4 regions of the Neobacillus sp. NRS-1170 genome follow, and region 3 is predicted to be linked to each of the others. Evidence: riboswitches for the same ligand, from Rfam matches in the RefSeq annotation. Region 3 holds a riboswitch; each other region holds the start of a gene.
The links. A riboswitch is a leader RNA that binds a small molecule or an ion and turns the genes downstream of it on or off. The one in region 3 is predicted to bind S-adenosylmethionine.

Region 1 (4,593 bases), on a different contig from region 3:
CCCCGCTTCCAAACATGATTAAAGCTGCTAGATACAAACCGCATATCTGGTCTGTTGATGACTTGGAAGGGGTTGATATTAAGCAGCTAGGTTTGAAGGGATCCCCAACGATTGTTTCCAAAGTATGGGCTCCACAGAAACCAGCAGGGGGAACATTCCTTGAAGGCAATCCACGGGAACAAGTGGAACAGTTGCTTTCTGTCGTGCTTGAAAAGCGAGAACTGTTTGAAGTGAAGGGGGAAATGTAATTGGATTTCAAAGATTACCAAGGTGTCTGGGTATTCATTGAACAAAAGGATGGAGCGGTTGCTTCTGTATCCCTTGAACTATTGGGTGCTGGAAGGAAGTTGGCAGACAAACGGGGAGTGGAATTGGCGGGCATTTTAATCGGAGAAAATGTTAAACATTTAACAAAAACCGTATTTGAATACGGAGCAGATAAAGTGTATGTCTATGACCAACCCATCTTTAAAGATTATCGAACCGAATCCTTCATGGGGGCCCTTCTGGATTGCACGGAAAAATATAAACCGGAAATTATCCTTTTCGGTGCCACCTCGACTGGAAAAGACCTGGCAAGCGCTGTTGCCACCGATATGCCGACTGGGTTGACGGCGGATACGACAGAGCTGGATGTGGAAGAGGAAACGGGGTTACTATTGGCGAGCAGACCGGCTTTTGGCGGAAATATTATGGCGACCATTTTATGTAAAAAGTATCGGCCGCAAATGGCGACGGTTCGCGCCAAAGTCATGAAGGCGCTGACCCCGCAAGCAGGGAGAACAGGGAAGATTGTTGAAGAAACAATATCCCTAAAGGAAGAAGATATTCGGACAAAAGTCTTGGAAATAGTCAAGGAAACGGTAAAGAAAGTTAGAATCGACGAGGCGGACATCATTGTTGCCGGCGGGAAAGGATTAGGGAGCTTCGAGGGATTTCAGTTAATCCACCAATTGGCGAAAACCGTCGGAGGAGCGGTTGGTGCCAGCCGAGATGTGGTGGAAGCAGGTTGGATCGAACACGCACATCAAGTAGGGCAAACTGGTGTGACAGTGACGCCAAAAATCTATTTTGCGATTGGAATTTCTGGTGCGATTCAACATATTGTGGGAATGAAAAATTCCGGTTTAATAATTGCCATTAATAAGGACAAAGAAGCCCCTATTTTTCAAAACTGTCATTATGGAATTGTTGGCGATGCCTTTGAAATCGTTCCTATACTAATCGAACAGTTTCAAAATGCTTTATCTAGAGAAAAGGTAAGCAGCACCAGCGAAGGATGAAGTAATTTTGTAAAACAGAAAGGTGGGGTTAGTTAGGTCCCACCTTTGTTTTTTTATTTAATACTTGAATTTCAGTTAAGCTGGTGTTATTGTTATTAAAAATAAATAGCGATAAACTTCTTATCCAGAGTGGTAGAGGGACAGGCCCTATGAAACCCGGCAACCATCAGTCAAAATATTGACTTGAAACGGTGCTAATTCCTGCAAAGGTGATAACCTTTGAAAGATGAGAGGAAAGTATTTCATCATACCAACCTCTCTTTTAATCAAAGAGAGGTTTTTTGAATGGAAAGAAGGCTTATCGCTCTGAAGGAGCGATATTAAATGGAAAGAGCAGTGTTTGGTGCAAGCGAATTTTTTAGTCAAAAAGCATTTATTACAGGAAATCGTGGGATTGAAAAGGTTCGAACTGGATATCTAAAAGACTCAAATGTAAAGATTGTTGAAATATGGTTTAATCCGTGGAAAGTATCTTATGATGAACTTGTAGAATTGTTTTTTGATTTACATGACCCAACAGCAAGAGAAGGTCAGCTATATAAAAATCAATCCTTCATTTTCTTTTCTGATCTTCATCAAGTTACAGTAGCTAAGCAAAAGAAAAACGAGCTGCAACATATATTAAATAATGAAATTATTACAGAAATTACTCCAGTATGGGAGCATATTAGCTTTTGAATTCATGATAGGGATGTGTACTATGAACTATACGACTGAGCGCACACGGCGCCAAATCATACAAAGTTTTATGCGTGTTTTACAAACAAAACGATTCTCACATATCACGATTCAAGATATATGTGATGATGCGTTAATTCATCGCACGTCTTTTTATCGTTATTATGAAGATAAATATAGCTTGCTAAGAGATTTTATTTATCATTTATCTGAAGAGATTATTAAATTAAATAAGGAGTGTAATACTGACACGTTTAGATTATTAGTCGATTATGTAGATGAACATTTTGTGTTATTTGAAAATACGTTATTGGGATCGGATGGGCATATATTTTTCAAAAGCATGGTTAAAACTGCCAGTGATATTTTACGTGAACATTCAAAAACAGAGAATGATCCGATTTCCACAAAAATCAATCAATCGAAGTATCCTGAGGTCATGTGTGATTTATATGCCACTTCCTTTATAACCATTTTACAGAATTGGGTTAGTAAAGAATATAATTATAAGAAAGAAGAGCTATTCGAAATCTTCAACCAGGTAATGTTGTAATAATACAAAATGATAATAATGTATTATTTTGATGCACTCGTTCCATTTTGGTTTTTGAACCCTTCCTAATCCCTTGCTATAGTGACTAATGTGAAGAGGGAAATCGATGATGTTTTGTTTTTTCTGAAAGAAGACCAACAGGAAAAATAAACATTTTATTCAAAATAGGAGGGAACAAGTAGGGTGAGATCAATCATAAAAGGCCGTTGGGCTATATTTGCTTTATGGCTGATTGCTACAATAGTGCTTACAGTCATTCAGCCCGACATCAATGCCATACTGCGGCAAAAAGGACAGCAAGGAACGGGGAATGAAAGCCCTTCGGTCATAGCAGACAATATCCTCAAAAAGATGGATACTACCAAAGGGACGAACAACCTTATCGTTTTTTATGATAAAAATAAAATCTCTAATGAGGAAATGGAAAAAATCGGTGATGCAGTAAAGTCAATCAGCGATAGCAACAAAGAACTTGGTATTACCGATATGATCGACCCTTTTAGTATGCCAGAAGCAAAAAGCTCTTTGGTTTCTAAAGATGGCACGACTCTTATGGTGAGTTTTAAGATTGATAAGAAATCAAGAGAAGTGGACGATATAAAAAAAGATTTTGATAGCAAACTTTATAAAGTACCTGTTAAGTACTATCTTAGCGGAGAAGATTTTATCAATAATGATTATCTAAAAGCTTCTGTATCAGGAGTTGAGAAGAGCGCTGCATTGACCGTGATCTTTATTTTAGTTGTGCTTATTATTGCGTTTAGGTCAGTGGTAACGCCTTTGATTTCCTTAGTGACGGTAGCCTTTTCCTATCTTGTTTCCATGGGAATTGCCGCTCAATTAATTGATAAGGCAGGATTTCCGATTACAAGTCTTACCCAAATGCTCTTAGTGCTTATCCTCTTTGGAATAGGTACGGATTACAACATCCTTCTGTTTAATCGATTTAGGGAGGAACTATCCCATGGGCACTCGATAGATGAATCGATCATCAGAACCTATAAAACGGCGGGGAAAACGATTGCTTATAGTATACTCACGGTATTTATTGCATTCCTTGCCCTTGTTTTTGCGGAATCACCGATCTATAAATCTGGTGTGGTTGTGGCAATCGGTGTAACGATCCTATTGCTTGAAATTCTGACCTTAACACCTTTCATGATGAAAGTTCTTGGCAATAAACTTTTCTGGCCTTCCAAGAATGCAGGCGGCGGTCATAAGGAAAACAAATTCTGGGGAGCAACATCCTCCTTTGCGACAAAGCGTCCATTAATAACGGTGATCCTTATCGTTTTAATCCTGGGACCGATGGTGTATTTCCACCAACAAAAACTTAACTTTGATACGATTGGAGAACTTGGAAATCGCTATCCTTCTACAAAGGGCTTTCATATCATTGCGGACCATTTTGGCAAGGGCCAGGCAATGCCTGCGACCGTTGTCATTGAAAATAGTTCAGCATTAGATAATAATGAATCGCTTGCGGTTGTTGATAACGTAACGGAAAGCATCAAGGCTATTAAGGGAGTGAAGCAGGTTTCTTCGGTTACACAGCCTCAAGGGAAACCAATTGATGGTTTTTATGTCGATAGTCAAATGGGATCGGTTACGGATGGCATTTCCAAAACGCAAAATGGTGTCGATCAAATCAATAATGGGTTAAAGCAGGCGCAAGAAAAGCTCGGATCAGCTGACTTTTCGAAGGTCACTCAAATGGTTGAGGGTACAGCAACGCTTCAAGATGGGATGAACGCCTTAACCAATGGATTAAAGCAAATACAAGCTGGTATCGAAAATGGGTCAAGTAATTCACAAACGATCAGCAATGGTATAGCAAACATCGAAACCAATCTCTCAAAGATGAGCAGCGGCGTTGCCGTGTTAGCTGATAATTATGGTAAAATGCAGGCTGGATACAAAGAGATGGGGACCAACTACCAATCTGCAGCACAGGCTCTTCTGGGTGTTAAAAGTGCACTCTCTCAAATGCAATCGATGATAACTGGCTTGGGTCAGAGTTATGCCAATGCCAATAGTGATGCCAATTACCAGGCATTGAAGCAAACCATCGAACAGTTA
Region 2 (4,593 bases), on a different contig from region 3:
AAAATGAAACTCTCAGAACCATTTTGAAATGACTTTCTAAGAATATCAATCGGTTCATTAACTGCACTAGAAGGAACATCAAGATAGCGATACTCTTCAAAGGCTTCCTTCATCAGTTGATGGGCAATAACAATTTCATCTTCATTTCCTATTCTAATTTCAATACCCATAATTAACGATTTCCCCCCTAGTAAACTTTAACTCTTCCATCCTGTAAATGAGTTCAAGGAAAAACAATGGAACCGGATAATAGGGACAGACTGACTGTCCCCATTAGCTTCCATTTTATTGGTTACTTGTTTTGGCTTTTTTGTGCTTTTAATGCTTTCTTTGCAAGCCCGCTTTCTCCAGCAAACTCTACATCCGCTTTTGGCATAGCATCATTATTTTTAAATTGCTTATTCTTATTTTTCGCCATTTTTTACCCCCCTTTAATTTTGTTTTTACCTTGGATGCCCGATATTGGGATCCACGATTTTAGTTTGCTTTCTTTTTGGGTTGCTATGCTTAATGATGACTTAGTAAATCAGCTGTGCAAGTCTAAAATATTACGAAAAACCTTCGGCGTAAGACGAAGGTTCAAGAAACTTGTTTATACTGTTTTTCAGTTATCATGTTAAAAGGAATTGGCACTGTTTTTTTTAAATCCATAGTACGTCCCATAAATTTTTCGTTACTTCACTATATTAAGCCGTTGCTGTTGTTAGGTATTTTTCTTCTAATGTCTTCTTTAAGAATAAAGCGACTTCGAGCATTCCGTATTTTCCAGCTTTTGCTTCTGCATCAGAATTATAGTTCGTGTTTGTATTAATATCGTAAGTAAAAATTTCACCTTCACCATTTTTGATGAACTCGATTCCAGCAACTTGAATATTATTACCAACTAGAACCTTTTTATATTTTTCTAAAATATCGTCCGCAAACCCTTCAATGATTTGGAACTTTGGTTTCTCTTCTACCTCTTCTCCTACCGGGCAGAATAAATCGCCAATTTGGCATGCGTCTGCTGGGCAAAGTTCAAATCCTTCTGAAGTATCAACCTTTACAGCATAAACAAAGTTTCCTCCTACAAACTCACAGCGGGTTATGTAGCTTTCAGGAGATTGAATGTATTCTTGAATAAGGGTAATGCCATCGACCGGTTCTTCGAAATTTGGTCCCTCTACATAAGCTTTTAAAGCTTCTACACTATGGAATAATTGAACACCTAAGCCTTTACCGGCACGATTATGCTTCGTAATAAAGGGCTGTCCTGCAAATGCTTCGGCTGATTTTATAATGTTTTGTTTTCCAACCGCTGCAATCGTTTTTGGAGTCTTAACACCATACTTATTTAACTCTAAATATTGTAAAACCTTACTAACTTCTAGCTTTAGAGCGCTCGTTCCATTTAACACCGTACGTCCATGTGCTTCAAGCCAAGCTAATACTTGCCCAGAAAATTCAGCTGCAAAACGATGATCACGTGTATGAGAAGATGCACTCATACGGCTATAGAAGATTCCTTCTGGCGGCTCTTTTGATAAATCTAGCGCTCCTTCGTCTAAATGCCATTCTTCATAAGGAACACCAAGTTCCTCTAACCTTTTTGTTAAATGGACTGTCCACTCACTATTTTCATGTATCACATATACCTTGCTCATCTATAAGTCCCCTCACTAATTCTTTATTAAACTACGTTTTTGTTCAACTAATGGCATAACTTGCTTTGCAAAGCGTTCCATTTCCTCTAGCTGAGGTGAAAATTGTAATAACAATAGGTTTAAGCCAGCTTCTTCATATTGTATAATTCGATCTGCAATTTGCTCAGGTGTTCCAACTAAGTTCGGCCGCAGGCCGCGATTGGATACAGAGTAATCTTGTAATTGGATTTGTTGCTCTAAGTGTGATTTAGTGGTGAAATCCTTAAAGCCAGCATATCCGCTAGTGTCTTTCACAGTCGTGATTTTTTCAAGCTCAGCCAGAGCCTCTTCTTCTGTATCTCGGCAAATAACATAAGCAGCCATTCCGAAAGAACTAAAAGGCTTATTGCCAGTTTGTTCACGGCGTGCCTTCATATCGGCTATTTTTCGATCAATCTCTTCAACTGTTCCACCGTGCATAACATAAGCATCACATTTTTCTGCAATGGTTTGCTTGCCTTTTTCACTTTCACCGCCTGCATAAAGAATCGGATTTGGTCTTTGAACAGGTTTCGGTGCAAGCTTGGTTTCCTTTAAATCGTAAAATTGACCAGAATAATTGAAGGTTTTTTCTGTCCATAAACCTTTTAGTACATCAATAAACTCTTCGGTACGAGCATAACGCTCATCATGTTCTGTAAAAATACCTCCATATTGACGTGCTTCTTCTGCCCACCAAGCTGAAACAACGTTAAGAGTAAAACGGCCGTTACTGATTTGATCAATATTAGCTGCCATTTTTGCTGCTACAGCAGGATTATGAAAACCTGGGCGTATCGCGGTCATTATTTCAATTTTTTCCGTCACCGCCGCAAGTGCTGCTGCTGTAGACCAAGCTTCAAGAGAATCATACTCCGGTCCTTTAATATCATTTAAATATAATTCAGCTATTAAAGTAGTCGAGTATCCCCACTTTTCAGCCGATTGGATGACTTTTTTAGTATACTCAAAGGTTGGAGGCATATTTTCAACTTCCACATTTCGTAACCAGCCTCCAAAAATCGGTAACCAAAAACCAAATTTCATATGTATTCTCTCCTCTACTATTCTAATTCTCTAGTTTTCCTATTATTTAAGTAGGATTTATTTATAAATTAAAAACTCTCCTCCTAAGAAGAGAGTTTTATTACTCTCTTCTCATCTTTCAAGCGATGTGCTTGATGGAATTGGCACAGTATTCATAAGAACCTGCTGCCGAGGCTTCAAAGGGCCAGTCCCTCCACCTCTCTGGATAAGAAGAAAAATGTACATTCAATTTTTAATTAACTAATGTGATAATAGTTTAAATTCTTCGAATTGTCAATAAAATATTTCTAAACCCGAAATGTACAACTTTTAAACACGGTCTATATGAAAAGATAAAAAAACTCCCCCTACTAATAAAGGGAAAGTTGATGAAAATTATTTTTTTATATAATGAAGCATAGCAAGCTGGCCTAATTTTTCTACTTTGGTTAAGGTGTATTTTTGAGTGATATCATCTCCGTTATATAGGGAAATTCCCTTCCCTAAAATAATAGGTGCAATGGCCAGTTGGATTTCATCAATTAAATTTTCTTTGAAAAATTCACGAGCTAAATTTCCTCCACCAATTAACCATATATCTTTACCAGGCTTTTGTTTTATATTATTAATGAAAGTTTTGATATCTTCATCAATAAATGATGCATATTCATCTGAGCCACTTACAGATTTAGAAAACACATAATTTTTATAATCGCTATAAGGATAATCGATATCAAATCCACGTACGACATCATAAGTTCCTTTTCCCATTACAACAGTGTCAATTCTTTCAAGGAGTGAATTGTAGCCAGAATCTCCTTCTACTTCAGTTGATTCTAACCATTCTAATGTACCATCCTCATTTGCAATATAGCCATCAATTGAAGTACCAATGTACAAAATAATGTTTCGCTGTTTTTTCATGTATTATCTCCATTCCTTTGTTTCAGATGAAACATAAGTATCCTTTTATTCGATAATACTTGTCATTATATAAAAAGGATGAAATCATGCAAAAGTGTAAAGACTTTTAGGTATCAGAATGTAAATTAATAAGTTATGTAACTGATGCAACATTACACAGATTGTTGAAAATGGTATTGATATATATAAAAAAGAAAAACATAAAAATTAGAACAACTACCCATGTGAATGGAGGATTAAATATACTTCTCCTAATTTCATCGCTCATAATATTTTACACAATCGCAATCCTTATACCTAAACGTATATCATGGCTGCAAATCTGGTCTACTACGTTATTTTCCCTTGTGCTTGAGAATTTTTCAAATATGATATTAGATTTGAAATTAAACCTGTTCGGCTATATCGGACCAGGTAATCAATGGACTGGATTTCTTCCCATTTTCCTATACCCACCTGTAAATACGATCTATTTAAATTACTTTCCATTCAAAAAAACAAAATTTTACAAGTGGGGGTACATAATTGGCTGGACAGCTTTTTGTCTTGTATATGAAGTTGCTGCACTAAGATCTGGATTTTTTTACTATACAAAATGGAAACTGTGGCACTCGGCTTTGAGCTATCCGGTATTACTTCTAATGCTGCTTGGAAATTATAAATTGACTGAATGGCTGCACCGGCATGCTACCAAATTTTAAGAATGGCTTTACCTACTACGCCAGCCTATTAGAACAAATCTTCAGAAATTTAGTTGGTGGTTATTATGTTCACTATTATAATTGGCTTTATTTCAATTTTATGTGCTTGGAAGTGGGGGGATTGGAAAAACTATAGATTTTATTTACCTACTATCCAGTTTTTCATTATGGGTGACATGCTTTACAACTTGTTTACTTGGAATTATCACTTATGGTCATACCCGCATCCACCCAATTTATTACCCAATCATTTGCTCACTAACCTATTCATAATGTTCGCG
Region 3 (4,593 bases):
AAACGGGCCTTAATCGGAATGGGGTCCATCGTTTTGGACCAAGCTGAAATTGGTGAAGGGGCCTTTATTGGGGCAGGAAGCCTTGTCCCGCAAGGAAAAAAAATCCCCCCTAATACATTAGCATTTGGCAGGCCGGCTAAAGTTATTAGAGAATTAACCCCAGAGGATATAGAAGATATGGAAAGAATCACGAGAGAGTACGCTGAGAAAGCGCAATATTATAAGTCCTTACAATCATAATAAGAAATGCGGAAGCACCTTGCTCAGGGGTGACAAGCATAAGTCGAGCCGGCGGAAAGGTTGCTTTTTAACCTTTTCGACGGATTGGCTGTAGACCCAAGAGCCCCTAGACGCTGGAGCTAGACATAAAAAATGCACCCGAAATTTTCCGGGTGCATTTTTTATAATTAGTTTTTCAGTGTTTCAAGAGCTTTTGCTGCTGCATATTCACGCTGAAAGGAATAAACGTCTTCGACATATACTTGATGCCATACCATAAACATAAGCACTGTCCAGATTTTCCGGCTGTTATCAGCTTTGCCTTGGCAATGGTCCTCAAGCAGTCTTAACACATATTGTTTATTAATTAAGTGATCTGTATTGCTTTCACGAATGATTTTCTTTGCCCAATCATTCATTTCGTTCTTTAACCAGTGACGGATTGGCACTGGGAAGCCAAGCTTTTTACGATTCAGTACATGTTCTGGAACAACACCCTCAGCTGCTTTACGTAAAATATACTTGGTTGTACCATTAGCTGTTTTTAAGCTTGTTGGAATTTTCGAAGCCACTTCAAATACAGCTTTATCAAGGAATGGAACACGCAGCTCCAGCGAATGTGCCATCGTCATTTTATCAGCCTTTAATAAAATATCTCCGCGCATCCATGTATGAATATCGATGTATTGCATTCTGTCAACAGGATCATAGCCTCTGGATTCTTCGTAAAGAGGTTTTGTAATGTCTGTATAGTTTAATCCTTGACGGTACACATTTAAAAGTTCTCGTTTTTCCTCTTCGGTGAACATTTTGGCATTTCCGATATAGCGCTCTTCCATCGGTGTCACGCCGCGTTCGATAAAACTTTTGCCTTTCGTGCCTTCAGGCATCATATTAGCGATCCCTTTTAATAGCACCTTACCGACTCTCGGAATTTTATTAAATACCTCTAACGATTGCGGTTCGCGGTAAATATTGTATCCGCCGAACAACTCATCTGCACCTTCACCTGAAAGTACAACCGTAACATGCTTCCGCGCTTCGCGAGCTACAAAGTATAACGGTACGCAGGCAGGGTCTGCAAGTGGATCATCCATATGCCACATGATTTTTGGAACTTCATTCATATATTCCTCAGGAGTAATCACATAGCTGATATTTTCCACGCCCAGCTTCTCGGCTGTCTCTTTGGCAACATCAATTTCACTAAATCCATTATGCTCAAAGCCTACAGAGAAGGTTTTGATTGCAGGATGAAATTGCTTGGCAATGGACGCAATTATAGAAGAATCGATTCCGCCGGAAAGGAAGGAGCCGACTGGAACATCGCTTCGCATATGCTTCTCGACTGAATCAAATAGGATGTCACGGATTTCTTTGACGAAATCATTTTCTGATTTCTGAACTGGCTTAAAATGTGCCTTCCAATAACGCTTCATTTCCATTTTAGAGCCGGTTTTCTTTGTAAAATAATGTCCGGGCTCGAGCTTTTTAATTCCTTCTGACAGGGTGTTTGGCTCAGGGACAAATTGATAGGTTAAATAATGCTGTAAGGAATCAAAATTTAGCACATCGTTTTCTAATGCAAGGAGAATACTTTTTTTCTCAGAAGCAAAGAACGTTCTTTCGCCGTCTTCAAAATAGAAGAACGGTTTGATTCCAAACGGGTCGCGTGCCCCGTAAAGCGATTGCTCTTGTTTATCCCAAATGACAAAGGCAAACATGCCGCGCAGCTTTTCCACTGCTTTTTCCTTCAAGTGGCTGTAAAGAGCGATTATAACCTCTGTATCTGAACTTGTCGCAAATTTTAAGCCCTCATTGAGAAGCTCTTCACGAAGCTCTACATAGTTATAGATTTCGCCGTTAAAAATAATCCAATAGCGCTCATTTTCATAGGTCAGCGGCTGATGTCCTGATTCAATATCAATAATACTCAAGCGGCGGAAGCCAAATTGAATATGGTCATCATAATAAAAACCATCATCATCAGGCCCGCGATGGGTTATAATATCGTTCATATTTTTAAATAGTTGTTTTTGTTCATCACTATAGCTTTGTGTTTTGTCGTGTACACAACCGATAAAACCACACATTATGTACCTCACCTACTCCAGTTCAAAATATCCTTGCTAAAAAACATACTCTCTTATACTACCACTTTTTTTTTAAAATGGAACTGTGAACTTGAGGAAAATCAAGTACAATCATTTTTCACTTCTTTCGACCTACTTAAACCCGCCCTATATTAAAATAGACTCTAATAAATAAAAGGAGTTACATATATATGCAACTCCTTATCAGACTAATTATAGATTTGCTTGCTCACGTAATGTTTGAGCTTTATCAGTACGCTCCCAAGGAAGATCAACATCTGTACGGCCAAAGTGTCCATAAGCAGCTGTTTGCTTATAAATTGGGCGGCGAAGTCCGAGCATGTTGATAATGCCAGCTGGGCGAAGGTCAAAGTTTGCATCTACAAGATCAACTAAAACATCTTCGCTTACTTTACCTGTGCCAAAAGTATCCACAGAAATGGAAACTGGTCTTGCTACACCGATTGCATAAGCAAGCTGTACTTCAACCTTATCAGCAAGACCTGCTGCAACGATATTTTTTGCTACATAACGTGCTGCATAAGCGGCAGAACGGTCAACTTTTGTTGGATCCTTACCAGAGAAAGCACCGCCGCCATGACGAGCATAACCGCCGTAAGTATCAACAATGATTTTGCGTCCTGTCAAGCCTGCATCCCCTTGTGGTCCGCCGATAACAAAACGGCCAGTCGGGTTAATAAAGTATTTAGTATTTTCATCAATTAGTTCATTGGGAACAACTGGATTAATCACATATTCTTTAAGGTTTCGCTGGATCTGCTCGAGCGAAACTTCTGGGTGATGCTGCGTCGAAATAACAATTGTATCTATGCGAACTGGTTTATCGTTCTCATCATATTCAACGGTAACTTGTGTTTTACCGTCAGGACGTAGATAAGGTAAAAGCTCCTCTTTACGAACTTCTGTTAAACGGCGTGACAGCTTATGAGCAAGTGAAATTGGAAGAGGCATTAACTCTTTTGTTTCATTACATGCAAAGCCAAACATTAAACCTTGGTCCCCTGCACCAATTGCTTCGATTTGCTCATCAGACATTAGTCCTTCACGAGCTTCCAGCGCTTGGTCAACCCCCATTGCAATGTCTGGAGACTGTTCATCAATCGATGTTAATACGGCACAAGTTTCCGCATCAAAGCCGTACTTTGCACGAGTGTAACCAATTTCCCTAACTGTTTCGCGAACAATTTTTGGAATATCCACATAAGTAGAAGTGGTGATTTCCCCAGCTACAAGTACTAAGCCTGTTGTTACGGAAGTTTCAGCCGCAACACGGGCATTAGCATCCTTTGCTAAAATAGCATCTAAAATGGAATCAGAAATTTGGTCACAGATCTTGTCAGGATGACCTTCAGTTACTGATTCAGAAGTGAACAAACGACGTTTTGTTGACATCTGAATTCCTCCTATATTATTGAATAAAGTGAGGTTATGTGTGGGGTTATGTTACCTTGTTAGTTTAACCTCGGGTTGATACGGAACTCATTCCCTTAGTAGTATGAAATAAACACGGGTATTTTATTAATAAACACAGTATTAATAATAAACCCGGCTGAAGATTCTCACGATGGGATAAACAAAAAGCGATTATGTAGCACGAAAAACAAAAAACCTTTCCATCGCATGAGGAAAGGTTGAGTGCAAATGTTTGCGTGCCTTTCACTCTTATCGTTCAAGGTCAAGCCTTGCCTCAGGTTTAGCACCTTTGCCCGAAAAATAAAACAAAACCATTCTTCGTTTGCAGGTTGCTGGGTTTCATAGGGCCTGTCCCTCCACCAGCTCGGGATAAGAGAGTATCCGTTCAAATTAAAATCATACCCTACAATATTGAAGGGTGTCAATCGATATTTATGAAACTTTTACCATGCAAATGGCTATAAATATAAAAATATTTTAATTTCATGATATAAATATTTTCTTTTTGCTTATTCCCTGAATAATGTATAAAATACAACTTGAAATAATTAAATAGTATAGACTAATTTTATAAATGTGTTATACTAATCGATATAATAATCGCCATTTTAAATTAAATAAAAAGGATGGTTAATTAAAAATGAATTCTGTTCATATTCCCAATGAATTAAAGCAATTACTTAAAGAAAATAATGTCCAAGTTCAATTATCAGTTCCTCAGTTAGTTGAAAAAATTCTAAACCGAAATGAAGGATCCTTAACTTCAACTGGTGCAGTTCGTGTTTCCACAGGCAAGTATACAGGACGTTCACCGCAAGATAAATTTATTGTCGTTGAAAATTCAACA
Region 4 (4,593 bases), on a different contig from region 3:
ATTCAAATGGACTTCAAAAAACTCACCATCTTTTCCTTGGATGACAAAAACACCATGCCCGCTAACAATGAAGCGGACTTCATCATCTGTATGATGGTGCTCGTTCTTAAAGTTTGTCAACAATACATCAAGATTAGGTGTATGTTCTGATAAGGAGATGACATCCTGAGCTTTATAGCCTCTTCTCGTGGAAATATCAGCAATTTCTCCTACAAAGGTATTTAAAATTTCTTCTTTTTCTTCATCACTTAATAAATACTTTTCCACTAGTGATGAAGGAAGTTTGCTAATATCCCAATTTTCATAAATTACTTCCTGAGACGCAAGAAAGCTTGAGACCTCCTCATGTTCGCGAAGTTGGTCCAGTTTGTTTTGAAATGTAATATATGCCATTTTTCATCTCTCCCCTTTAAAATATTGGCAGTGTTAAACTAGTCTGTTGATTTCCGCTCCAATCAACTGGGTAAAAAATCAACAGGAACCTTTAACACTGCTAAATATTAAACGACTTTAAATAATTGATATGGTTTATGTTCTAGCAAGCGTAATTGATAGCGAAATAAGAATTCGGAGGCTTCAAGTATTTTCTTAGCTTCAAAAGCGTTTCTTCCCCAAACTGTAATGCCATGGTTTCGGATTAAGACGGCGCCAGTATCGCCGGAAACATGTTCGGAAAATTCATTTGCAAGCATTGGGATATGGGCATAATTCCGAATAATCGGTATTTTCAGGACAGCATCCTCTTCCCATTTATCAAAAGCCTTTATCAGTTCTTGCCCTTTTAAGGTTACTTCGCCATTGTCACCATATACTTCTGAAATGACATTATTATCAATCGTATGGACATGGAGACTGCAGCCTGCATTAGTCTTACGGTATATCTCAACATGAAGCAAGGTTTCCGCGGAAGGCTTTAAATGGTTTTCTTCTACTGCATGGCCAAATTCGTCAACGAGTAAGAAATCCTCGTCTGTCCGCTTGCGCTTATCTTTCCCACTTGCTGTTACCAAAAATCGAAGCGGGTGATCACTAACCTTAATTGCCAGGTTTCCACTTGTCCCCATAAACCAATCCCGCTCAGCTAATTCATCCTTTACATCAGCTAATTCATTCCATCTTTCCTTTAGCATGATATTTCACCCACCTCAATTCTTTTTTTTATCTCCTCAATACAATCAAAGAACGTATGAAATTCCCGGTGGTTTATCCCCCACTCTAGGCATTTCTCCTGTAACAAATCTCTTGCCAATACAAAATCGGCATGCTTTGCAGCTTCAAGATCCGTTACGGAGTCTCCGATGACAATCCTAAAGCTATTTTTATGATTCAAATGACGAATGATGCTCGGTTTACAGCAGCCGCAATCATTTTTACATAAAGGATCACAAGTATGCGGCCAAAGAATCTGAATTCCTTCTTCAGAAAAATCAGATTTGTTGCAATATACTCCTGTAAATGGCCCATAATCAGCTAGAATTGGATAAATAAAGAAGTCGATTCCACCACTTACAATATAGAGGGGAATTCCTTCCTCATGTGCAAATGCAACAAACTCTTTAAAACCTGCACGAATTTTCGCATTTTCAATCGCAAATTTTGTTATTTCATCTTTTCTATCACTTGGTAACAGAGAAAATAACTTACCTACACCTTTGCAAATTGAAAATTGACGGGATAGAATCTGATTTTTTATTTCCTCCCATCCTGGAGGTGCAAATTTTTCCATGATGGCAATGATATTATCACTTTCCGTTATCGTCCCATCAAAATCACAATAAATGACTGGCATGGCCATTTACACTGTCACCTCGGCATTCCCCCATAACTGCAATGCCTTTTTGAGTTCTGGGAACTGTTCAGCTCCTTGGGCTAACAGTTTCCCTTGGAGGTTTGTTTCGATTGCCTGACGGAATGCTAAGCCTCCGCCACGTGCACCATCTGGATGACCATGGACGCCGCCGCCTGCGTTAATGACTGAATCGATACCAAAGTCACGAATTAATAATGGAACGAGTCCTGGGTGGATTCCAGCGGAAGGAACCGGGAATGCCCTTATGAAGGTATCCTCTTGCGTTAATTCGCTGGCAATCGCGAGCGCAGATTTTTTTTCCAATGCTACAGTTCCATATGGAGATGGAAATAGTGATAAATCTGCACCCGCATACCTTAGCAGCTTACCAAGCAGCAAGGAATGGGATAATCCATATTCAAGAGACGATGTTAAAGCCCCGCTGACTGCTGGATGGGCCATAAGCGGAAGACCTATTTCATCGTCCTCTCTTAATTCTTGAAGAACATCGAGCCCATATGAAAACACATTAAAAAGTAAAAGGTCTGCTCCAAGTTCTGCTGCCTTCCTTGCTTTATCCCTTAACTGAGAAGTTCTGCCTGTCAGATTAACAGCGTAAAGCGTTTTTTGGCCCGTCTCATCATAGACCTCTTTTAACACCTCTTTCCCTGCAGCGATTCTTTTTTCAAATGGTGTTAGTGTATTTTCAAAAAGAATTTCGTCATCTTTAACAAAATCGACACCACCAAGTGCCTGCTGCCTAAGCTGTTCGGCTAAAAAAGAAAGATCTTTACCAAGAACTCCTTTAAAGATGCTCATTAATAGCGGTCTATCATATACGTTTAATTTCGATCTAATCCCCTCAATCCCAAATTTCGGTCCTGGGAATAAACGCTTTATATTTTCGGCAAACTCTAAATCCAGTAATTTTATTTTTCCATCCAAAGAAAGTTTTCCAAAAACAGTTGTTAAAATCGCCGGTATATCATTTGAAAAATTAAGTGTCGGATAGGCAATACGAATCAAGGATTGATTTTCTTTTTCCGAGTGAATTCCCTCGATGGAAACGACCCTTCCCTTATGCTTTCGTAATTGGTTTTGTTCGAGTTCGGGCAAATTTGTCCATGAACCCACTGTCAGTCCTAGAGCAATTTCCTCTGCCTTTTTGTCTGGATTTTTTTCATCATGCAGTAAATATTTAGCGATTAATTCGGACATTATTACACTTCCTTTCGTAAAAACATAAAAAACCTCTTCGAAAAGAAGAGGTTAGCGGTTACCAAACTAACATCTTCTCATCTATCAGCTGCTCGCTGCAAGAATTAGCACCGTGCTTAAAAATGATTTAAGTCGGTTGCCGGGCTTCATTGGGCTAGTCCCTCCGCCTGCTCTTGATAAGAAAACGATTCGTAATATTCATTATTTTCACATTGGTTAACTTTAGTTTGGATTATCCCAAGAAAGAAATAAAATGTCAACCTATTTTTCAAAAATTTCTAAACAACTAATTCTTCTGACAGCTTCCCTTAGCCGCTCCTCCGTTGATAATAGTCCAACACGGACAAAACCTTCTCCATATTGACCGAAGCCAATACCTGGAGCAACCATAATATGTGCCTGTTCTAGAAGAATGTTAGCGAATTCCTCTGATGTTAGTCCATTGGGGACCTTTAACCATGCAAAAAAGGAGCCTTTAGGTGCGGTAACATCCCAGCCTAGTGATCGCAATCCGTCAATTAGGACATTCCTTCTTCTCTCATAAAGCTGATTTAATTCCTTTACACAATCTTGTGATGCAGTTAAGGCTTCAGCTGCAGCCTCCTGGACAGCACCAAATAAACTTACATATAGATGATCCTGCAAAAGCTCGATGGCCGAAATAACACTTTCATTTCCTACAGCAAACCCTACTCGCCAGCCGGCCATATTATAGGTTTTGGAAAGTGTATAAATTTCGATACCCACATCTTTTGCTCCTTCCACCTGCAGAAAGCTGATTGGTTTTTTTCCGTCAAAACCTATTGCCCCATAGGCAAAGTCATGGACAACGCAAATATCATTTTTACTGGCAAGCTTAACTGTGTCCTCAAAAAATTCAGCCGTAGCAGTTGCTCCTGTCGGATTATTAGGATAATTGAGGAACATTAATTTAGCACGAGATAATATTTCCGATGACAGTTCCTCATAATCTGGTAAGAAATGATTACTCTCTCTTAATGGCATCATCGCCATTTCAGCTTGGGCAAGGGCAACACCAGACCAATAATCGGGATAGCCTGGATCTGGGACCAGAATGGTATCACCAGGGTTTAACAAACACTGAGGTGTTTCTACCAGGCCAGCTTTGCCACCAAAAAGAATGGCGACTTCTTTATCGGGATTAAGGGTAACTCCATATTCTCTCAAATAATATTCTGCGGCAGCCTGTTTTAAATATTGATGTCCTTGGAAGGGCGAATATTTATGGTTGATGGGATTGGCTGCTGCTTCCTGAAGCTTCGCAACAATATGCCCGGGTGTAGGCTGGTCAGGATTTCCTTGTCCTAAATTAATAACATCATAGCCTTGTTCAAGATATTGACCAACTTTTTTCACAAGGGAGGCAAAAAATTGTTTTGGCAGACTATTTAAAAGATTTGATGACGGAAATTGTTTCAATACTCTCACCTGCTCTAACTAATTCAATTTTAGTTTGAAATTCTAGTCACAAATGATATAACTTTTATATTTACTTGTAAAGTAAAAATTCCGAACTTTTCAAAGGGCAATACAAATAATTTTCAAAAAATATTGACACTTATCTT

Region 1: linked by a shared signal. The riboswitch ahead of ACIFOT_RS25315 (peptide-methionine (S)-S-oxide reductase) and the one ahead of metK (methionine adenosyltransferase) in region 3 are both predicted to bind S-adenosylmethionine.
Region 2: linked by a shared signal. The riboswitch ahead of ACIFOT_RS27630 (LLM class flavin-dependent oxidoreductase) and the one ahead of metK (methionine adenosyltransferase) in region 3 are both predicted to bind S-adenosylmethionine.
Region 4: linked by a shared signal. The riboswitch ahead of mtnW (2,3-diketo-5-methylthiopentyl-1-phosphate enolase) and the one ahead of metK (methionine adenosyltransferase) in region 3 are both predicted to bind S-adenosylmethionine.

Annotation. Positions count from the first base shown of each region.
Region 1 is NZ_JBITPF010000069.1:4,147-8,739, reverse strand. It holds gene ACIFOT_RS25325 (electron transfer flavoprotein subunit beta/FixA family protein) at 1-248, shown strand, start outside; gene ACIFOT_RS25320 (electron transfer flavoprotein subunit alpha/FixB family protein) at 249-1,283, shown strand; SAM riboswitch class I at 1,401-1,516, shown strand; gene ACIFOT_RS25315 (peptide-methionine (S)-S-oxide reductase) at 1,608-1,961, shown strand; gene ACIFOT_RS25310 (TetR/AcrR family transcriptional regulator) at 1,984-2,514, shown strand; gene ACIFOT_RS25305 (MMPL family transporter) at 2,698-4,593, shown strand, end outside.
Region 2 is NZ_JBITPF010000076.1:76,849-81,441, forward strand. It holds gene ACIFOT_RS27615 (GNAT family N-acetyltransferase) at 1-170, opposite strand, end outside; gene ACIFOT_RS27620 (hypothetical protein) at 293-418, opposite strand; gene ACIFOT_RS27625 (ATP-grasp domain-containing protein) at 687-1,643, opposite strand; gene ACIFOT_RS27630 (LLM class flavin-dependent oxidoreductase) at 1,659-2,708, opposite strand; SAM riboswitch class I at 2,817-2,920, opposite strand; gene ACIFOT_RS27635 (dihydrofolate reductase family protein) at 3,084-3,611, opposite strand; gene ACIFOT_RS27640 (CBO0543 family protein) at 4,378-4,593, shown strand, end outside.
Region 3 is NZ_JBITPF010000047.1:29,229-33,821, forward strand. It holds gene ACIFOT_RS19945 (gamma carbonic anhydrase) at 1-240, shown strand, start outside; gene asnB (asparagine synthase (glutamine-hydrolyzing)) at 408-2,312, opposite strand; gene metK (methionine adenosyltransferase) at 2,526-3,725, opposite strand; SAM riboswitch class I at 3,993-4,122, opposite strand; gene pckA (phosphoenolpyruvate carboxykinase (ATP)) at 4,387-4,593, shown strand, end outside.
Region 4 is NZ_JBITPF010000066.1:167,122-171,714, forward strand. It holds gene ACIFOT_RS24895 (1,2-dihydroxy-3-keto-5-methylthiopentene dioxygenase) at 1-393, opposite strand, end outside; gene ACIFOT_RS24900 (methylthioribulose 1-phosphate dehydratase) at 501-1,130, opposite strand; gene ACIFOT_RS24905 (2-hydroxy-3-keto-5-methylthiopentenyl-1-phosphate phosphatase) at 1,124-1,795, opposite strand; gene mtnW (2,3-diketo-5-methylthiopentyl-1-phosphate enolase) at 1,796-3,007, opposite strand; SAM riboswitch class I at 3,082-3,190, opposite strand; gene ACIFOT_RS24915 (pyridoxal phosphate-dependent aminotransferase) at 3,269-4,447, opposite strand.